DNA from 4 places in the Paenibacillus sp. FSL H8-0315 genome. Region 3 is predicted to be linked to each of the others. Evidence: riboswitches for the same ligand, from Rfam matches in the RefSeq annotation. Region 3 holds a riboswitch; each other region holds the start of a gene.
The links. A riboswitch is a leader RNA that binds a small molecule or an ion and turns the genes downstream of it on or off. The one in region 3 is predicted to bind thiamine pyrophosphate.
Positions count from the first base shown of each region.

Region 1: another riboswitch for thiamine pyrophosphate. It lies ahead of MHB56_RS26770 (ABC transporter ATP-binding protein); the one in region 3 lies ahead of MHB56_RS16595 (ABC transporter substrate-binding protein).
Region 2: another riboswitch for thiamine pyrophosphate. It lies ahead of thiC (phosphomethylpyrimidine synthase ThiC); the one in region 3 lies ahead of MHB56_RS16595 (ABC transporter substrate-binding protein).
Region 4: another riboswitch for thiamine pyrophosphate. It lies ahead of MHB56_RS23680 (thiamine phosphate synthase); the one in region 3 lies ahead of MHB56_RS16595 (ABC transporter substrate-binding protein).

Region 1 is NZ_JBBOTA010000001.1:6,160,126-6,165,651, forward strand. It holds gene MHB56_RS26760 (ABC transporter substrate-binding protein) at 1-250, opposite strand, end outside; gene MHB56_RS26765 (ABC transporter permease) at 247-1,023, opposite strand; gene MHB56_RS26770 (ABC transporter ATP-binding protein) at 1,004-1,699, opposite strand; TPP riboswitch at 1,898-2,001, opposite strand; gene MHB56_RS26775 (amino acid ABC transporter substrate-binding protein) at 2,224-3,060, shown strand; gene MHB56_RS26780 (amino acid ABC transporter permease) at 3,114-3,782, shown strand; gene MHB56_RS26785 (amino acid ABC transporter ATP-binding protein) at 3,796-4,548, shown strand; gene MHB56_RS26790 (S-layer homology domain-containing protein) at 4,644-5,300, opposite strand.
Region 2 is NZ_JBBOTA010000001.1:2,578,918-2,584,443, forward strand. It holds gene MHB56_RS11095 (alpha-amylase family glycosyl hydrolase) at 1-736, opposite strand, end outside; gene MHB56_RS11100 (phosphotransferase) at 990-1,976, opposite strand; gene thiC (phosphomethylpyrimidine synthase ThiC) at 2,062-3,804, opposite strand; TPP riboswitch at 3,907-4,016, opposite strand; gene MHB56_RS11110 (beta-galactosidase) at 4,088-5,526, opposite strand, start outside.
Region 3 is NZ_JBBOTA010000001.1:3,806,211-3,811,736, forward strand. It holds gene MHB56_RS16585 (ABC transporter permease) at 1-741, opposite strand, end outside; gene MHB56_RS16590 (thiamine-binding protein) at 738-1,031, opposite strand; gene MHB56_RS16595 (ABC transporter substrate-binding protein) at 1,110-2,159, opposite strand; TPP riboswitch at 2,321-2,431, opposite strand; gene MHB56_RS16600 (hypothetical protein) at 2,590-4,041, opposite strand; gene MHB56_RS16605 (MFS transporter) at 4,114-5,334, opposite strand; gene MHB56_RS16610 (pyridoxamine 5'-phosphate oxidase family protein) at 5,495-5,526, shown strand, end outside.
Region 4 is NZ_JBBOTA010000001.1:5,475,609-5,481,134, forward strand. It holds gene MHB56_RS23670 (GDSL-type esterase/lipase family protein) at 1-487, shown strand, start outside; gene MHB56_RS23675 (SDR family oxidoreductase) at 725-1,597, shown strand; TPP riboswitch at 1,685-1,786, shown strand; gene MHB56_RS23680 (thiamine phosphate synthase) at 1,900-2,505, shown strand; gene thiS (sulfur carrier protein ThiS) at 2,544-2,747, shown strand; gene MHB56_RS23690 (thiazole synthase) at 2,803-3,570, shown strand; gene thiH (2-iminoacetate synthase ThiH) at 3,604-4,719, shown strand; gene yfbR (5'-deoxynucleotidase) at 4,801-5,406, opposite strand; gene MHB56_RS23705 (fumarate hydratase) at 5,509-5,526, shown strand, end outside.

The DNA of each region.
Region 1 (5,526 bases), 2.4 Mb from region 3:
TCTCGACATCCAAACCTTCCTCTTGGAAAAATCCTTGCTGTTGCGCAGCGTATAGAAAGGAATGAACGGCATTGGGATACCAATCAAGCATAATCGTCAGCTTGTGTGACTGCTTATTATCGGTATTGGAGGAACCGGTTTGGGAGTTGTTATTTAGCTTGTCTGCCTTCCCGCAGCTGCTTAAGAGCAAAAGTGTGCATACTAGAAATACAGAAATAAGTCCTCGTTGTGGGGATTTTAAATGATTCATTGGTTAGATCCTCTTTTCTTTAAAAATAATTGTTCGAGTAAAGCTATCGCCAGAAAAAGCACAACACCAAGCGCGGACAGCAGAAATACAGCCGCGAACATTTCATCGCTCTGCATATTTCCGGCCATTCTGCGGCTGAAGTAACCGAGTCCTTTACTGCCGCCGAGCCATTCCCCGATAGTAGCTCCGATGACGCAGTATACAATGGACAGCTTTAAGCCAGAGAAAAAAGCAGGCAACGCCAGTGGAATTTGGGTTTTGACAAGCAGCTGCCAGCGGTTTGCACCAAATGTTAATAATAAGTCCTTGTAAGTCTGGCCACTTGTACGAAGTCCATCATATGTACTCACTACAACTGGAAAAAAAGCCGTCAAAAACACCACAGCCACTTTGCTCCACAGCGAATATCCGAACCACATAATAAAAATGGGCGATAGCGCAATTAATGGGACCGTCTGGCTAATGATAAGGAAGGGATAGATGGCCTTTTCTACGGGGCGAAACAGGAACATTCCAATACCCAGCAATACACCAAAAATCACAGAAAGGACAAAACCTACCAGTATCTCCTGCAACGTCGCTAATAAATGCTGTCCAAATAATAATTGCCTGTGCTCGATCAATGCGATGCCAATAGATGAAGGTGCAGGGAGAATAAAGGCTGGAATCAAGTGAAGGCGAACAGCTGACTCCCAGATTACAAGAATGAGCAGTACCAGAAGAAGGAAGGGACCATAGTTGTCTAGATGTTTTTTAAAAGGTATAGGTTGCATGCAATCTTCGCTCCAACTCTGCCCGTAGTGCTATAAACCGGGGTTCATAGTTCATCTTATAATGTCTTGGTTTTGGTAGATCGACAATGATCTCCTGTAATTCGCTGTGCGCACCGCCAGATAATAAATAAATTCGATCACTGAGCAATAGTGCTTCTTCCAGATCATGAGTGATGAGCATAATCGTCTGATTCAGTTCACCCCATAACTCCAACAGCCAACGGTGTATCTCACGTTTGGTCATGGCATCGAGAGCGCCAAAGGGCTCATCCAGCAGCATAAGGCCACTTCCGCCTCCAGCCACTAAGGTGCGCAGAAATGCGACTCGCTGTTTCATTCCTCCCGAAAGTTCATGGGGATAAGCCTTCTCTACATCTGTTAAGCCGAAGCGGGCCAACATTTCCCGAATCTGAATGATTGTTTCCTGTTTACTAAATCTGGGCATGATCTCCCAGGGCAAAAGGCAGTTGTCGAGCACTGTTCTCCAAGGCAGCAATAAATCCTGCTGAGGCATATAAGCGATCTGACCTAAACGACTAGCGGTTGAGGGGAGCGTAGGGAGTTTTATTTTTCCATGAGTAGGTTCGAGTAAACCGGCAACCGTTTTGAAAAATGTGCTTTTCCCGCATCCGCTAGCACCTACTACGGAGACGAATTCCCCTTGCCTGATATCCATGGATAGTTTTGCGAATACAGGGGGTTGTTCAGTTTCCGGAAAAGAGTAGGTTAGGCCTTGAATAGATAAAATGGTCGTGATGATCTAACCTCCTAATATTTTTGTGGAGCGCCTAAACAAATAAAGACCCATCCATTTCCAGAGGAAATGAATGGGTCAAAAAGTTCATTCTGCATAATAACACTTAACATGCTTGATGAAAATTCTGCTCCACTTCCCTCCGCTGGTATGATCCAGATCAGGTTCCAAGGGTCCGGAGCTTGAAGCTCCGTCTCAGTCGGCCGACTCCCCTAGTGAAATAACAGGTCCATATTAATTTGTTTATAAATATACCATATCTTTCTGAGAAGTAAAGAGAGAAAGAAGTGAAGGATTAATCCAAGATTGGGTAAGATATAAGTAGAAATCTAGTTAATATTACAATTCCGATGTACATAATCGGAAAAAAGTATTGACGATCATGTGATGGCAGTGTACTATTCAATTTACCGGAAAAAAACCGGATAGAGAGAGGGGATTTAATAATGAAAAAATGGAGTTTAACTATTATATTGGCGTTAACCGTGGTCCTTGTAGCGGCTTGCGGCAATAATTCGAATACCAATACGGCTGCTGAACCAACAGCTGGAACGAATGGTGGAGCAGCATCTTCAGCGCAAAACAGTTTGGAGGCTGTGAAGGCCAGCGGCAAATTGCGGATAGGTACAGAAGGGACTTATGCACCTTTTACTTATCATGACACTGCGGGGAAATTGACGGGTTTTGACGTGGAAATTGCCGAAGAAGTAGCCAAACGTTTAGGTGTTGAAGCTGAATTTTTTGAAACTCAGTGGGATGGTATTTTTGCTGGGATGGATGCGAAACGGTTTGATGTCATTTTTAATGAAGTTTCCATTAACGAAGATCGCAAAGTGAAATATGATTTCTCTGAACCCTATATTGTATCCAAGGCAGTATTGATCGTGAGCGAAAACAATGAGGATATTAAGACCTTTGCTGATCTAAAGGGTAAAAAAGCCGGACAATCCCTGACCAGTAACTTATCCGACATCGCTCGTGAGAACGGTGCTGAAATCGTAGCTACGGACGGTTTCAATCAAGCGATGGACCTGCTGACTTCGGGACGTATTGATGCAACTGTGAATGATGGCTTGTCTTATCTGGATCTGAAAAAACAAAAACCAGATGCAAAAATTAAAGTGGTTGATGAGATTCCTGAAGGCTCACAAAGTGCCGCGGTATTCCTGAAAGGCAATGATGAGCTGGTGAATGCGGTCAGTGATGCGATTAAAGAGATGAAAAGTGATGGAACGTACTTGAAAATTTCCGAGAAATACTTTGGAGCTGACGTTTCAAAATAATACAAGGCTAGCAAGGCTAATTAAGCCTAGAAGCTAAAAAGGATGTCTGAATAATGGATGACCGCAAAATACAAATTTTCTTAGATACACTGCTACCCCTGCTTAAAGCCGGGGTGGCTTTTACCATTCCGTTGGCGCTACTTTCCTTTGTGCTTGGATTGATTTTGGCGATCCTAACCGCGTTGGCACGTCTTTCACCGTGGGTAATTCCGAAGCTAATCGCCCGTTTTTATGTATGGGTCATTCGGGGAACCCCGTTGTTAGTGCAGCTATTTATTATATTTTATGGTTTGCCGGCTGTTGGTATTGTACTCGACCCTTTCATTGCCGCCACCATTGGATTTACCCTTAGCGTAGGGGCTTACTCATCGGAAATCGTACGCGCTGCTATCCTGTCGATACATAAAGGCCAGTGGGAAGCTGCCTTCTCAGTCGGGATGACTCGTGGGCAGGCTCTGCGCCGCGTAATTCTGCCACAAGCTGCACGCGTTTCTGTACCGCCGTTATCCAATTCTTTTATTAGCTTGGTCAAAGATACATCGCTTGCAGCGATCATCACCTATACGGAGATGTTTAGAACTGCTCAGCAGGTAGCCTCTACCACTTATGAGCCTCTGCTGGTATACTCCGAAGCAGGATTGTTTTATTTAGTGTTCTGTTCTGTGCTGTCGGCGCTGCAAAATTACTTGGAGAAACGACTCGATCGTTACTCTGCGACCTAAAGGAGAGATACTTGTGATTGAAATCATTAATTTGCATAAATCCTTCGGCGCACTCCAAGTGTTAAAGGGTATTGATCTGAAAATGGAGCATGGAAAGGTACTTGTCATTATTGGGCCATCCGGCTCCGGAAAAACTACACTGCTGCGCTGTTTTAATCTGTTGGAAATCCCGGATCAAGGCAGCCTGTCACTCGGGGATATCACCATCAATTTTACAGATCATAAGAAAATTCCTCAGAATTCCGTATTAGCTCTTCGGCAGAAAACAGGGATGGTCTTTCAATCGTATAATTTATTTCCGCATATGACTGCGCTAGGCAATGTGATGGAGGGACAGGTAACTGTCTTGAAACGAACCAAGGAAGAAGCGCGTAAGCGGGGCCTTCAACTGCTGGCTAAGGTGGGTTTGGCTGATAAAGCTGATAACTATCCACATCAGCTGTCAGGAGGACAGCAGCAGAGAGTGGCCATCGCCCGGGCTATGGCAGTAGATCCAGAAGTGCTGTTGTTTGATGAGCCCACTTCGGCGCTCGACCCCGAGCTGGTAGGGGAAGTGCTTAAGGTCATCAAACAATTAGCAGCAGAAGGTATGACTATGGTGATTGTGACCCACGAGATGAAATTTGCCGCCGATGTAGCGGACCGGATCATTTTGATGGATGGCGGTCATATCTTAGAGCAAGGAACGCCGCAAGAAGTGCTGGAGCATCCGAAGAATCCCCGGGCTCTGCAATTTCTGAATAGACTGAATGGTGAAGAAGAGTAGAAAGACAATATATATGAAAAAGCAGCTCGGGAATCATCCGGAGCTGCTTTTTCGTGTGTAGATTATTCAAATGAGAAGAGTAACTGAAATTTGGCTTATCCTCCAGTTTTCAGGAACTCCAAAGCGTTGTAAAGCATAATCGCTGCTTCGGCACGGGTGAGTTCGCTTTTTGGATTAAACTTTCCGTTAGCGTCTAGAGTATTGATCTTGTATTTCAGGGAGCGCTGAATACTGCCTTGATACGCAGGGGTCAATGACGCTTCATCGGCGATATCTACTGGAACGATATTGATCATCGGCAGATTACCAACGCCTTCGATCGCTTGCACTAGATAGTTAGTGAATTGCTCTTTGGTCATAATTAGGCTAGGATCAATGTCTTTTGGAAGCTTAACTTGATTGTAATAAGCATTGATGAAGGCTTCAGCGTACCAGGCTTTGTCTTTTACTTTTGTGAACAAGCCGCTGGCAACAGGAGCTTTGTTAAAGTCAATGGCTGCGAGGCTGAGCTGAAGACCGCCGGAGATAAACTGAATCCCTTGGGCTGTAGTTACCTTAGAGCCAGGGAGAAATTGAGATTCGCTGACACCTTTAATTAACCCTTGATTTTTTAAAGAAATGATTTTTTCTTTGCCGTTTATGTTATCAATATCCTTAAAGGTGTTCCCAGCTGCAAACATCTGACCACCCAAAGAAAAGGAGAAAATGGCTACGGTTGTGATCGCTGCTAGTGTGCTTTTTTTCATGTTCATGTCTTTTCACCTCGTTGTATGGATAGGCTCCTTAGCCTTTGTCACTCCTTTAACGTTGTAAATTATGGAAAGGTTGCGGTCTAATCTGTATTATTTCACGAAAAAGTAGATTTTAATAGAAATATAGGCCAGATTGGGGTGTAGTACTTTGGATAAGTGGCATGAAATGATATAATGATGTCAGGCTCTTTTCATTCGTGGTTAATTTTGTTATGATTATATCGTA
Region 2 (5,526 bases), 1.2 Mb from region 3:
TTGGTGTTGGTGTAGCTCCGGCCGAAAGGGTCACATAGTCGATATTAATATTCCCGCTATCATCCGAGTCATATTTATAAGCAAGCGTGTTATTTCCTGCCTGTAAGGAGAGTGTTTCTGTTTGGTCTGCCCATGTATCCCAGTTGGTCAGGTTGGCTAATGTTGTCTGTGTAACCTTTATTCCATTGACATAAATGGACACTTTTTTAGCACTGCCGGATGCATTAGCATAGTGAAGCGTGGCGTTATAGGACCCTGCTGCGGAAGCCTGGACGTTAAAAGTGGTGGCTGCTCCTGTAGTTGTATATCCATCAACAAAACCAGTGCCCGAATATCCGGTGTGATTCGTATTTACTTTTGCACCACCAGATAGGGATGCACTCTCTGATTCGTATTTTCCGGCGACCGGAATAACAACCGTCCAGTTCTTCCCGCCGTTATTGTCCCAACTATCCGTTGGAGCCGTGATGTGATAACAATAAATTAGGGTGGCGCCTTCCTGAACATTGAGGTTGGCGATGAACGTGGTTCCATTTTTGGTCATCACCGTGTCCGTAGAATTAGCCCAGTTATTCGTAGTCCAATGTAAGGTCACAGCTGCCGCTGTAGGATTGGTATAGGTGACTGTATGATCCGTATTGCTGGCCGATGCTCCACCCGATAAACCAAATAAACTAAAAATGAGTGAAAAAATAATTAACCACGAAATATAACGCCTGGATTGTTTGGATACCAAGTAAATAACCTCCTCATAATTTTAAGTGCAGCTTACGATTTTAAGCCCATCGTGATGTGCAAACGTTTGCAAAAATGAGAAAAAAAGAAATACTTAATAGTTTTAATCTCCTCCTTCAATGATTAATAAGGAAAAAACTCATTGTATGCGTTTACAAACGGTTCAATATCTGATGAATTTTCCTTGTTAAGATTATAGGCGCCAAACTTTTGCTGGTCAATGCATCTTTTAGGCTATAATTCAATCGTTTTCACTATAAGTTCCCTAAGATAGCAGGTAAATTGTTCAGGTTCTTAGCCAGCCAATTCATTTCTTTTGCAAAACGTTTTGGAGGTACACTATGTTTGTCCATCGCGGCATTAATCCACCACGGGCTTTCCATATACCACAACAACTGCAATGATTTTGTTAAATACCCCTGCTCCACCGTTCGTTCCTCACGATATCCGTCAATAAATGCTGAAGCTAGTGCTCCATCTAAATCTTCATCTAAAGCACATGACATCACTGCACGTGCAACATCAAGCTGCGGATAATCATATTTGAACCGATCAAAATCTAGAATTGCAGACAATTGACTATCTTGAAATAAAAGATTATCAACCCATAAATCACGATGTGCCCATCCAGCTTCAAGTCCTTCGAATATTTCCGGATCTATTTCTTCAGTCGCTCTCAGTTGTATCTCTAGGTCAGTGATGAGTGAAGTTTTGCCCATTTCCTTTGATTGTTGTAGGAGTACATTCCAATGTTCTAAACGTTCCTCAGGGCTTTGGGGAATAAATTGTGGGGTTCTTTTCAAACTAAGGGTCCCATCATTTAATAAACGATGCATTTTACCTGTGGCACGACCCAAATCAAACATTTGAAGGATGTTAATTTTACCCGGCTCTATGACACGCCCTTCACAATATTCCATAACCATAAACGTCTCTCCCATATCTGATTCCAGTAAAACTTTATGGTTATAAGCCAACAATTCGGGACATGGGAGTCCCTGTAGATACAATCTTTTCTGTTGAGAAAAGGCGAAGCTCAGTTCTTCTGGGTTATACAATTTATATCTTTTTTTGTTGTATTGTTTAAGTAGAAATGGTCCTGATTCCGTTGTGATTTTCCACTTAAGATTTAACCAGCCACGTTTTATTGGGGTAGCATGAAGGACTTTCAATCCAAAAAAATGATAGAAACTATTACTTAAATCCTCTAAAATGGCTTCCTCTGAACGCATCGCTTCCATTTCATCAACTCCTATCTATTCAAAGTATAAAAGAAGAAGCCGCCAATGACGACTTCTTTTAGATATTTCTTTTTAGCAGAAAAAGTTATCTATAAATGAGGCTCCCGCCTTGGAGAAACTCTTGCGCCTTCTCTTGCATTCCTGATTCAATTCTCGTCGTATTACGGATATTATGAGAGATCTTCATACTGCAAAATTTCGGCCCGCACATGGAACAAAAATGAGCTGTTTTAGCGCCTTCCGCAGGCAATGTCTCATCATGATATTCTAGCGCTCGCTCAGGATCTAACGATAAATGAAATTGATCACGCCAACGAAATTCAAAACGGGCTTTCGAAAGAGCATTATCCCGGTCTTGTGCTCCTTTATGCCCTTTCGCCAAATCTGCGGCATGAGCCGCTATTTTATAAGTAATGACCCCTACACGTACATCTTCCTTATTAGGCAGGCCAAGATGCTCCTTCGGAGTTACGTAACACAACATTGCTGTACCGAACCAACCAATCATCGCTGCACCTATAGCAGAGGTAATATGATCATAACCAGGCGCAATATCTGTAGTCAGTGGACCTAATGTATAAAAAGGGGCTTCGTTACAGGTTTCAATTTGCTTATCCATATTCTCTTTAATCAAGTGCATCGGCACATGTCCTGGACCCTCTACCATCACCTGTACATCATGACTCCAAGCTATAGCTGTTAATTCACCTAACGTCTCTAACTCGGCAAATTGTGCTTCATCATTCGCATCAGCAATCGAACCCGGACGTAATCCATCGCCTAGGGAAAAAGAAACATCGTACAGCTTCATGATTTCACATATCTCTTCAAAATGTGTATATAAAAAGTTCTCTTGATGATGCGCAAGACACCATGCCGCCATAATGGAACCACCTCTTGAAACAATGCCAGTCATACGTTGTGCCGTCAACGGGATATAACGAAGCAGAACCCCCGCATGAATGGTAAAATAATCAACCCCTTGCTCCGCTTGCTCAATGAGCGTATCACGGTACACTTCCCACGTTAAATCTTCCGCTTTCCCATTCACTTTTTCCAACGCTTGATAGATAGGCACCGTGCCAATAGGAACAGGAGAATTACGGATGATCCACTCGCGTGTCGTATGGATGTTTTTACCTGTGGAGAGATCCATTATATTATCTGCACCCCAGCGGGTGGCCCATCTCATCTTCTCTACCTCTTCCTCTATGGATGAGGATACTGCGGAATTTCCTATATTGGCATTGATCTTCACTAAAAAATTGCGTCCAATAATCATCGGTTCACTCTCTGGATGATTGATATTCGATGGGATGATGGCGCGGCCGCGGGCTACTTCATCTCTTACAAATTCCGGTGCCACATTCTCACGAATCGCAACGTATTCCATTTCCGAACTAATAATCCCTTTGCGTGCATAATGCATTTGAGAGACATTACGCCCCTTTTTCGCTCGCAAAGGTTTTCTATGGAGCGCTGGAAACACTTCCGCCACAGCTTTTCCCGTTGCATTCCCGTTATCTTCAGGCTTCACGGTTCTTCCTTCGTACGCTTCCGCATCCCCTCGTTCCTCAATCCAGCTTAGACGATTGGGCTCTAACCCCTGACGAATATCAGTATGAATATTAGCATCCGTGTAAGCCCCGCTTGTGTCATAGACATGAATTGGGGCATTCTCCTCTTCGCCGTCTATACCCGCAGTTGGACTAAGTGAGATCTCCCGCATAGGCACCTGTATATCAGGCCGTGAACCCTTTACATACACTTTTTGACTTGCTGGAAAAGCTGATAGATTGATTGGATCGTTGTTCAATTCGCTTGTCATCTCAATTCCTCCTATAAGGTGATTTGATCAAGCGGAGACGGTCTACTCCCCACACATAGAAAAGGCCACATCTGTATAAGATGCGGCCTTAGAGTAGACAAATAGAAATAGAGCTCCATTTCCTCCGCTGGCATTATCCAGATCAGGTTTGACGGTCGATAGTTATAACTATCCTCTCAGCCTGGTCCCACCAAGCTCCCGTGACTATATAATTGCTACTTCAAAGTATAACCGAAAAGAGAGAATTATCCAAATCTACTCAAATGTGAGATCAATGTATACGTTAGTTTAACACCAGTACCCCAAATCCTTCCAGAAGCACCTCACCCGACAATGTTGTGCCGCTCAGTAAATCTGTTTTGGTCTCATGAAGATGGATCGTGACAGGAGTCTCACTATAATTAAGCAAAAAAGCATAACTGGAAGAAGCTCCGGTACGGACTTGCAGTTCTACCTCTTCTGGGAGCTCCAGCCAATCTGCTGGCGATTGTAGATCAATTAAATTTATGATCTCAGCCGCTGCCTGTTCATTAAATACGGCTCCGTAATACCAAACCTCACCCTTGCCGCGACGATTTCTAGATACCGCCGGTTTTCCTGCATAATAATCAGAGGCGTAAACCGCCATCACTTCAACCGAAGCTTCCTCTATTTTGAGAATATCATTAAAGTCATCTGCTCCCGTAACGACTTCGGCCGCGCCTGACCAGCTAATTGTTGTTGGCTGACGACTGCCCTTAACCATTGTGAATTCTTCAACTGTGATCCCGCATAGATCCTTAGCAGCACCTGGGAAAGGACGCATATTACATTGACCGCGCTCATCCTTATAGCCGGTTCTACAGCCGAAGATCAGTTTGCCGCCTTGCTGAACATATTCATCCAGCAGTGCTGCTGTCTCATCTGTCATAATCGCTGGGTGAGGATAGATAAGCACGTCGTACCTTGCAAGCTCCTCCAGCGTTGTTTTTTTGCGTAAATAGAGTACGTCATTCGGGATATGCTTCTGCTGAAGCGCCTTGTACCACTCCTTATTGCTCTTCCACATAAACGGGCCATGCCAAACATCGTATTCTCCATCCCACTCATTGTCATAATCACGAACAATAGCAATGTTAGCCTGATTACGAGTACCGACAAACGCATGACCTGCTGCTGCCAGCTCCTGACCGATCTGCCCCGCTTCCCGCACTCTCCGGTTAGGCTGATTATGATAGTCATTGATTCCATGCCAATAAATTTCATTGCCCATCGTAGCTGTCCGCCAGCGGAAATATAACACCATATCTGCTCCATGAGCGATCGACTGATAAGTCCATAACCGCATCTGCCCGGGCTTTGGAGAAGGCATATCCATCCGGTTCACCCAGCCACCCGGGCCCGACTGCTGCTCCATAATGCAGAAATTCGGGGATATCGAACGAACAACAGATAACGACAGTCCCCAGCCTCTATCATTCAGCGGATTCCGCTCATTCGGGTCATAAAAAATAGTAGAGAACTGAGGATAGGAATCATAGCTGAAGAAATCCAACAGTTCATCCGTCATTTCATGGCTATCGAGATGCCCGAACAGACCGTTCGTGGTTACCCACTGCTTAGGGGCAAGTTTACGGATGATATCCGCTTGGTTTTTGGCAAAAGAAATTGTATTGTCCGAAATAAACCGTTTTTCATCCAATGCCTGATGAGGATTGGGTTGCTTCGGTACTGGAGTCGGAC
Region 3 (5,526 bases):
CCAGCGAACCAGCCATTTTTCCAGCAATGCAATAATAGCAAAGAGTACAAGACTTAAAAGTACAATAATAACAATAGCAACAAACATCCGATCCGTACGATATGCGGATTTCTGCAGAAGCATATAATAGCCAATACCTTTATCCGCGCCAATCCATTCAGCGACCACGGCGCCCATAACCGCATAAGTAGCAGATATTTTTACGCCGGAAAATAGTGCCGGGATAGAAGAGGGCAGCTCCAGCTTGGTGAAAATTTGCCACTTGCTTGCGCCAGCCATTTTCATATAATTCATCATGACCTGATCACTTTGGGCCAGACCGCCCATCGCAGCGACAGCTACCGGGAAGAAACATACTAGTGTAATCAGCACGATTTTGGGCAAAAGACCAAAGCCGAACCAGATAATGAGCAGGGGTCCGAGCGCGATGGAGGGAACATTTTGACTCAGAATAATAAGTGGATAAAAAGCCCGTCTAGCCCAAGGCAAAAGATGCAAAAGCAAAGCAACGATCAGGCCTACCCCCGTACCAATGGGAAAACCAATTAAAGTGAGCCGCAGCGTAGCCATCGTATGAGCCCAAAGACCAGAAGCGTTACTGGTGGATTCACGAGCAATATCAGCAGGACTCGGCAGAATCCAGGATTCAATATGAAATACAGATACAGATAGCTGCCATACGGTTAAAAAGAAGACGACCGCCACAAGGGGCGGCCATATTAGCTTCCAGGTCGATCTCACGGCCGATATTTCTCCGTCAATTTATCCATGCTGATTCCGTTAGGATTATGAGCGATTTTGATCTGCGAAATTACGCTTGGACTGCCTGCTTCGATCAACGCCTCCTGCATCTGACGCACAACCTCCAGCAGCTCGCTAAGCTCACCTTCCATTGTGGTTTCCAGCGGATTCACTTGATGTTTAACACCGGATTTCTGAATGACCTCAATCGCTTTATCTACGTATGGGATGGAATCCTCATTGTTCGGAGTTTTTGGAATTACTTGAATGCTTAGTAGGGTGTTAGCCACAATAATCAATCCTCTCATTTTATAAGGTAAGTTCAAAAAGCCAACTTTGATAACGAAGTAATTCATTACAATTGTTGTTTACTCCGCCGGTAAAAAATCATTACTGAATGCACTAGCAGCATCCAGCGGTTTATCCAGCAACTTCAGATCGTACATCCAGTCGCCATAATTCTGCCAGACCTCGGTTTTTTGCTCGCCCCAGCGGGCAGCATCGTCCTTGTATTTTGGGCTAAGCCATTTTTGGCTAGCTAGGACAAGGTCGGCGTCCAGGTCAGGAACGGCCTTCGATAACATACCGGCAGCCTCTTCCGGATGATCAATGGCATATTGATAACCTTTTGATGTGGCTTTCATGAAGGCCTTCACCAGATCAGGATGATCTGCAATTTGCTTCTCACTCGTCGTCAGCACAGGCGTGTAATAATCGAGCTGTGGCGCATAATCCTTTAAGTACAGCATATCCAATGGCTCGCCACGCAACTCAGCCTCAACACCAGTCCAAGCGTAGAAAATCCAGGCGAAATCAATGTCACGTTTGACGGCGGTAAAATAATCAGCTTCACCGATACTGATCAGCTTCACCTTTTTTACATCGCCACCTTCAGGATCCATGATAGCTTTCATGGCTGCTTCTTCGGCCGGTGAGCCCCAGCCTCCGTAGGTTTTACCTTCAAAATCCTTTGGTGATTTAATATTGCGATCTACTGGAGCAGCGAATCCCGACGTATTATGCTGAATAATAGCTGCTATCGAGACAAGGGGTACGCCTTGTAGACGGGCTAGTGTTAATCCTTCTTGGGCGCTGATGCCAAATGCGGCTTCGCCAGAAGTAACCATAGTATCAGAACCCGCTGCGCCTGGCTGAACGATCTCGACGTCCAAACCTTCTTCAGCGTAGTAACCAAGATCCTTAGCTACGTATAGACCGGTATGATTCGTGTTCGGTGTCCAGTCGAGTGCGACTTTAACTTTGGTGAGCTCTTTTGGAGCATCCGTCCCAGCCGCAGCAGTTGGATCAGTAGCATTTGCTTTGTTTCCGGCTGTATTCCCATTGTTGCTTCCGCATCCGGCAATGGCAAGAATGAGTACACAGGTGAGGCACAACGTAAGTGCTTTTTTGAGGTGCATGTCTTCTTCTCTCCTTTAAGGTTACAAGAATCCCGTCTTCACAACATGAACCGTAAAGTGTAGTATGTACGTTTTTCTACATCTTTTAGTGATCTTACAAAAAAAGCGCCCCGAGTGATCGGGACGCTGGCTTGGCGCAAGGTTAGTTAAGGTCACAGGGACCAGAACCAATTGGCGATTCCTACGCTGGCATTATCCAGATCAGGTATAAGGGTCAGTATCTTGTGGGATACAATCTCAGCCGGCCAATTCCAGCACCCCTGGTTCTATGAAGTTAACGGGTATTTCTATGTGCAATATAAGTAAGTATAAGTTTTGTACCCATACTTTATATCTTATATTTCTCGCATACGGTGTATTATAGACGGCTGTACTCGGAATGTCTAGTAGTGCACTCCTGAATTTTTCCAATCCAGTAGTTTCTTTTTTGCTAGTCTAGATCTTTATATTTCTTGCGGTGACGCCGTTTAAGCTCACTAACCAGCGCCCCTAGCGTGAGGACAACGCTGATCAGAATCCCGCTCATGATCACGAAGAGGGCAAGAAATTCAAAGGGAGAATAACCAATCATTTTACTCCATTGAATCTTTCCATCCAGATCGTCAATGACCTGATTCATGCCGTAAATCCCGCTTACTACCGTAAATACAGTAAGAATCATCAGCAGATTATCCCGTCGCTTGGATTGAAACTTATCCTGATACTGAAACAGGTCATTTAAGGTTTCTTTCACTTCCTCGAACAAAGCGTCGTTTCCGTATACTTTACGCAGCTGAAGAAATATCTCCCGGCCCTGCGACTGGGAAATCAACTCCAAGAAGTAGAACTTTGCCGAGAACTTATTAATGGAGTAGATTAGATTGTCTATTTCCTCATAATCATGATTAATCCGAAGTCGGGAGTGCATATTGGCGAGCTTTAGCAGAACGATTTTGTGGAAAATATTGAGTAAAAATCCGTAATAATATTGCCCGTACATCTGGTTGGCTAGACTAACAGCAATCTCCTGTTCAGCGCGGGTCATGCAGCAAAAGGTTTGCTCATTCATCATATAATATGTGTCTGGACCCCAGCGATTATAGGAATGCTCATGACAATAGTTTGCAATATACGCAGGATCGCTGGCACTGGCATAGGGCTTTCCGTTTAGATCAATTCCATCAAGCTGTGAAGCACGATAGCGCAGATTTACACTAATCTCATCAGAGCTTTCTTCATTCTGAAAGCCATAAAAAGCTTGCACCTGCATTCTTTCATCTACGAAAAAAGGAAGGGTCTCGAAATAAGCCCCATTGATATCCGATTGATCCAGATATGGCTCCAGTCCATCCACCAAATTTCGGAAGACAAAATCCTCTACCATCTCATAGGTCTGTTCCCCGCAATGAATATAAGTGTAATCATCCTGTATGAAGGTATTCTCTAGCGCACGGAAACGATCCGCGAATTCTAGGGCAATACTAAAGGGAATTGAATCCCCCTCCAGCTGGACACGTATCGTCACGAATCCAAGCTGAAAAGGACATATGAATATATCCGTCGAGAGAATTTTGAAAAATATAGATTGCTGCGGAATCTCCAGAATGCAGTCGAGATTATTTACTCTGGAAAAACGGCGAAACGAGTCGGCATCCTTCCTGCGTGGAAAAAGGACATGTGCAGCAAACGGTAAATAGGTGCGCTCCATTCGTTCATGGGAAACACAGTAGCCATCTCCGTAATAGGCAGCTTCAAGCTCTTTATTATCCAGAAAAAAACGTGTGAAGCCGTCGTTCTGTAATTGCTGGATAAGCTGCTTAGAATCGCCCTTTTTTATAGAAAAGGGAAATATAAACTGCATGAGCGCAGTATGTAACAAAGGCTCAGTTGAAGACTCATTCATTCATCGTCCATCCTTGTGCTCAGAATATGCTTATAGATCACATTACCCTAAAAGGATAACGTTGATACTGTTCTAAATACGGGAACTCTTTCCTTTCACCGCTTGCATGGACTGGAACCTCCATGCGGCAATGCTTAGCAGAAACAAGAAGGCGGCAAAAGCGGCGAGTAATCCGGCTGTTTGTGCCACTTCTAAATGGTCCATAGACCAGCCCATAAACAGAGGTAGCAAAGCACCGCCAACACCTCCGGAAGCAATCATAATGCTGGGTGTTGACTCTTCGGTGCCAGGCAGCATTTTGCTGGAGAAGACTAAAGCAATGGAGAAAATACCGGACATAAACAGCCCCAGCAGCAGAATTACAATGAAAGCAGCCATTCGATTGTCAGTGAACGGAAAGAGTGTCAGCAGTAACAAGGTTAGTAAACAGCTGCTGAGAATGTACACGCGGTAAGATATTTTTTCGGCAATTACACCCGCAAACAATCTTCCTGTAGACATCGCCAGCCAAAAGAAAGTGACTGTCAGTGCTGCGGCAGACTCCGTCATCCCTAGCTTGGCAATAAAGATAGCCGGCATAAAGTTGACTAAACTCATCTCTGTGCCTACATAAAGAAAAAAGAAAACGATGAAGATCCCTAACAGAATCCATTGCTTACCTTTATACGGAAATTTTTTGTTAGAACGTGAGCTTGAGGATTGCGAATTGTCTGCTCCTTGGACAGAGGCACGTTCATCCAGCATTCGTTGTAGATTACCGAAGTGCCCTCTTGTCCAGAGGATAAGAGAAATTAAGGAGAAGGCAGCGACGATTAGAAAGGCCAATCTCCACGCTCCGGCAGCAATGAGTGGACTGGCGATAAGCGGCATCACGAGTGCGCCTATCCCGAATAGCACTTCAAGCCGGCTCATTGCAATAGCAGTTCCTTCGGTTACAGCACCAATAATAATGGTGCCGATAACCGCTTCGATCATCCCGAAACCAAAACCTGCGGCAACAGCGATAACATACATCCAGCCCCAAGGCGGTAGAAAGGCGTAGGCAATTTCTGCAACTAGTAGAAGACTGGTGGCAATGAGGATGCCTCCACGTTTACCGAAGCGGCGATTAAGCAGGGGAGAGACCAACACGCCTGCTAAAAAACCAGCGAATTGACTAAAGATTAATTCACCGCCAGCACTATAATTTTGATCATAATGTTGCAGTAGAACGGGCAGAATAGATCCCAGCACAACATGTGCCAGACCGATAACGAAGTAGGAAAGACAGCCGATCCAAATCAGTTTTTTCACGAAGTAAGCTCCTTATCTTGAAGTAGTTTATGAAGTAAGGTCGGATTCAATGTGAACCTGAAGGGTACATTATAATAAGCACCATTGTTATGATAAATCCAAACGGTGAGCTTGGATATATAAACTTTTGTTTACATGCTTGAAGGGAGAGATTTACGTAATGGATAACAAACAACTGGAGCAACTCATTAT
Region 4 (5,526 bases), 1.7 Mb from region 3:
TGAATTCACACGCAGTATTTCTAAGTTAATGAAAGTGGAAAGATCAGATCTTGCCTATTATCCGAAAGGTAAGCTGTCACGTGAAACGATGGGTGCTATTCTCTATGACGTTTACCAAATAAAGTTTGCTAATAAACCTAAGTACATGACTGATTATAACGGCATAGCAGTAGTGCCAGGAGATCCTGGCTATGATTCGAATCTGGAGCCAGGAGCTAGAGGTGCGATGTACTATCCTCTTGTATCCTGGACGCAGCTTGTTGATACAGCGGACATTTCTCCTTATTTAATTTCAAAAGTGAAAAGTGCATATGAATTAGGACTCATTAGATCTGAAGTGGGGATTGCCAGAGGCGAAATGGTCAATGGGACAGAACTAGAACCTAAAGCTATAGTGACCCGGGAGAAAGCGGCCAAAGCTCTGTACTTTATGTGGGTGCTGGAACATGAAGTGAATGCAGAAAATCATGTTTCTTCTCTAAAATAGTCAGGGTGAACAATTCAAGGCACAGCAGCGATGCTGTGTCTATTTGTATGCAGTGAATTCCTCTCCACTTACAGCAGTGTATCTCTCACGGTTGTTTATTTGTACTTTCATTGTGGTAAGTAAGATTCGTAAAGCGATTTAAGAAAATGATAAACCCAGCGTATAAACGTGTATAGTTGTGCCATCCTAAGACGATCAGTTAACTATCAATTTGCTTAACGAGAGGAGATAGGGAAGATGTCAGGCAACAATAAACAAGCTACAAAAACCTTACCCCCACAGGAGCAGCATCATCAGCCAGGGATTGAGAGTGAAATGACGCCGCTGCCCAAATACGAGCCGGCAAATTATAAAGCAGCAGGTAAACTACAAGACAAGGCGGCGTTAATTACCGGTGGAGACAGCGGAATTGGGCGTGCAGTTGCTGTGCTTTTTGCTAAAGAAGGCGCTGATGTGGTCATTTCATATCTTAATGAACACTCAGATGCAGAGGAAACTAAACGTCAGGTTGAGCAGGAAGGCCGCAAATGTATCCTAATTCCAGGTGATATCGGTGACGAGAAATTCTGTAAAGATCTTATTAAACAGACGGTGGAGGGCTTAGGAAAGCTTGATATTCTCATCAATAACGCGGCAGAGCAACATCCGCAAGCTAAGATCGAGGATATTACTTCCGAGCAGCTAGAGCGTACTTTCCGTACGAATATATTTGCGATGTTCTATTTAACAAAAGCAGCTATGCCTCATTTAAAAGCAGGATCTACAATTATAAATACAACTTCAATTACCGCTTATCGCGGAAGCCCGCAGCTGCTGGACTATTCATCAACTAAAGGAGCTATTCTTAGCTTCACACGATCCTTGTCCACGAATCTGGCAGAGAAGGGCATACGGGTAAACGGTGTTGCACCAGGTCCAATCTGGACACCGCTGATTCCCTCTACCTTTGATGCAAAACAGGTTAGCGAGTTTGGAGGTACACAGCCTATGAAACGGCCTGGACAACCAGAAGAGCTGGCACCAGCCTATGTATATCTGGCCTCTGACGATTCCAGTTATGTGACTGGACAGGTTATTCATGTAAATGGTGGCGAGGTAGTAAACGGTTAGATCAGTACAGCTAATGTGAATAAATGGGTGTATTTCAATAAAAAAATATGTTACTATAAACCACGTTAGCATTTTAAAATTGTATATTTATGTCACTAGGGGTGCCGATTGGCTGAGACGGAATGGATTTCCGGACCCTTTGAACCTGATCTGGTTAAGACCAGCGTAGGGAAGTGGAGAACGAATTTCTGTTGTCGGGCTATTTGTAGTGCCGTCTATATACAGATTCTGACTGCCTTCCTTACGGGGGGCAGTTTTTTTGTTTTTTACTGACCTACAGGGAAGTGAGAGAGGAGATCGTGATGTTGCAAGCTGAGATCCATCTAATATCAGACGGCAAGCTACAACTGAGACATTTTGTTGAACTAGCTGTCACGGTGCAGACATGGGTCGATTATATTCACCTGAGAGATAAGCAATGTCCTGCATGCGAACTGCTCGCTGCGGCACAGCAGCTGTTGGCTGCCGGTATGCCCGCTACCAAACTGATAATCAACGACCGGATAGATGTAGCATTGGCAGCTGGTGCCGCGGGGGTTCAGTTGGCTTGGCACAGTCTGAGTCCGGTTACAGCCCGGCGAATTGCACCTCAGCTTCGGCTGGGGAGATCGGTTCATTCTCCGGAAGAAGCGGCGAATGCCTCAGAGCAGGGAGCTGATTATTGCTTGTTTGGTCATGTATTTCCCTCGGATAGCAAGTTAGGGCTGCCCGCACGTGGGTTAGAGCTGCTTGCAGAAACGGTGAAGACCAGCTCTATTCCTGTAATTGCGATTGGCGGAATTAGCCCCGCTAATGCGGCGCAGATCATCAGGAAAGGTGCGGCAGGAGTTGCTGTGATGTCCGGTATTTGCGGAGCGGATGATCCTTATGAGGCCGCCAAAGCTATTCATAAGGCGGTTCATTCATAGCCTGGAGGTAACAGCATGGGCGAAGGGGGTGATTCAGAATGAAGCTGTTGATTAACGGGAAATCCGCAGAGTGTTCTGGTGGTATTCAAACTATAGCTGATTTGATCAGTCTTCCTGAGTGGTCGGGTCGTCTGATGATCATTGAGCTGAATGGAGAAATTGTCAGTAAGGAGAATTATGAAAGTACTGCTCTGAGCGAGGATGATCGTTTGGAACTGGTGCACTTTGTTGGTGGGGGTTGAGATGGAGCGGTATAGAATTTTGAGAAATTTATACGAACCAAAGGGAGGTAATTTCATGCATGACCCGTTACATATTGGCGGCATCGAATTAACCAGTAGATTATTTATCGGAACCGGAAAATATAGCCGGAATACGTTGATCCCCGAAGTGATCGCAAGCTCTGGTTCTCAGGTGATTACTGTAGCGCTTCGCCGAGTGGACCCGCAAGGTGGAGCAGAAAATATCATGAACCACATTCCCGGCCACATGACTCTTCTGCCTAATACCTCAGGAGCGCGTACAGCGGAAGAGGCAGTCCGTATTGCAAGATTAGCAAGAGCTGCGGGACTGGGGAACTGGGTCAAGATCGAAGTGATCAATGATCAGAAATACCTGCTTCCAGATAATCTGGAGACCATACGAGCTACAGAGATTTTAGCAGCGGAGGGTTTTGTAGTATTGCCATATATGAGTCCGGACCTTTCGGCTGCTTTACGTCTGAGAGATGCCGGTGCTGCTGCTGTGATGCCGCTTGGTGCGCCGATCGGGACGAATCGCGGCCTGCGCACTAAGGAGCTTGTGCGTATTCTTATTGAAGAAGTGAATTTGCCGATTATTGTAGACGCCGGGATTGGCAAGCCCTCGGAAGCGGCGGAAGCAATGGAGATGGGGGCCGCTGCTGTTCTGCTTAATACGGCTATTGCAACGGCACGTAATCCGCTCGTCATGGCGGAAGCGTTCCGCGAGGCGATATCCGCTGGCCGCAAAGCTTATTTGGCAGGACTCGGTCCTGTAGAAGAAGTTGCTTTTGCTTCGTCACCGTTGACTGGATTTTTGAACTGAATTTGATAGGTCACGAAAGGAGGGAAGATTAGCATGAGCTTTTTTGACACACTGGCCCGCTTGGAGCAGTATCCTTATGAGCAACTGTGGAAGGAGTTCCGGGAGGATGACGTTAAGCGGGCGCTTGGAAAAGACAAGCTGAACGAAAATGATTTGCTGGCATTGCTCTCTCCGGCAGCAACGCCGCTGCTAGAGGAGATGGCGTTGGCTGCACAGCGACTGACCCGTGCACATTTTGGTTATTCGATGCAGCTGTTCACACCGATGTATCTTGCGGATTTTTGTGTGAATCATTGTACCTACTGCAGCTTCAGCTCCATTTATGATTTTCCGCGCAAAAAGCTGTCCTTGGAGGAGGTTCGCAGGGAGGCTGAGAAGATTGCAGCTACAGGTCTGCGGCATATCCTCATTTTGACTGGTGAATCGCGCCGGGAGAATCCTGTCTCATATATTAAGGATTGCGTAGATGTACTCAGGGAATTTTTTTCCTCTGTCAGTATTGAGATAAATCCTCTATCAACTGCAGAATATAAAGAGCTTCTTCAAGCAGGGGTGGATGGATTAACACTATACCAAGAGGTGTACCACCAGGAGACTTACAGAAAGCTGCATGTTAAAGGGCCTAAAAGAAACTACCGGAATCGCCTGGATGCACCTGAACGCGGCTGTCAGGCAGGTTTTCGTTCTGTGAATATTGGTACGTTGCTCGGGATGTATGATTGGCGGCAAGAAGCATTCCAAAGTGCCATGCATGCCCGCTATTTGCAGGATCGGTATCCAGATTGCGAGATCAGTCTGTCACCTCCGCGGTTTCGGCCTTATTTAGGGGAATTTAACCCGGAGTGTGATGTTACCGACCGATCGCTAGTGCAGATTATTTTGGCATACCGGTTATTTTTACCCCGTTCGGGCATTACTTTATCTACACGAGAGCCTGCCTCTCTACGCGATCATTTAATTCATCTAGGAATAACTAAGATGTCAGCCGGGGTCACTACTGAGGTGGGCGGTCACACTAATGCAGGGGGAACTCCGCAATTCGAAATATCCGATGGCCGTAGTGTGCAGGAGATTACGGAAATGCTATATACGAAGGGTTTGCAGCCCATTTTTAAAGACTGGGATATCCTGACCGAATCAACAACGTAACGCTTGTATTATCAATTATTAATCACTAATGGACCCCTGCGAGATTCATGCGGAGGTCCATTTTTTTTGTATAGAGGGTGTTTAGTTTCCGGCAGAGAGCTCATCGAGAGACATTTCGAAACTCGGTGCCATATGAGTCAGAAAATAATCCACTTCCTGCAGGTCAAGCCCACGAAGTTTTGCTGCTGTCTGCTCCTTCGCGGCGGCAAATTCTCGGTTTCCTGCAGCAACTTCCCATACGCATTTCAAATAAGCATCCAGCCGATCAGCGGCTTTCACATAGCTGTGCAGCAGAATGTCCTCCGAATCGGGAGGGCTGTCTTCCGGTCGTATAAGCTGAGTGTAGATGCTTTTCAGCTCTGATGGAATCATTCCAGTTAAGCGATCAGCCGCAACTTTCTCCATTTCGCGGAAGCTGGTGAGCAAGCTAGGATTGTTGTATTTTACCGGCGTGGCGATGTCACCTGTGAACACTTCGCTGGCATCATGGAACAGAGCTATGGTTGCTGCTCGTTCCGCGTTTAGTGAACGTCCAAAATGAACATTACCGATGGAACAGAGCATATGTGTGAGCAATGCAACATGAAAAGAATGCTCAGCGACGTTCTCCGGTGCGGTGCTGCGCATCAAGCTCCAGCGCTGAATATACTGAAGACGATATAGATAGGCAGAAAAATGGTAGCTCAATTTTAAAGTAACCCCTTTCATGCGGTGCTAGGTATGATATTATTATACTAATTGTATCAAACTTTAGATAACCTGGAACTGCCGAGAGGAGCTTGAATGAAGATGCAGCATTTTGAAGAC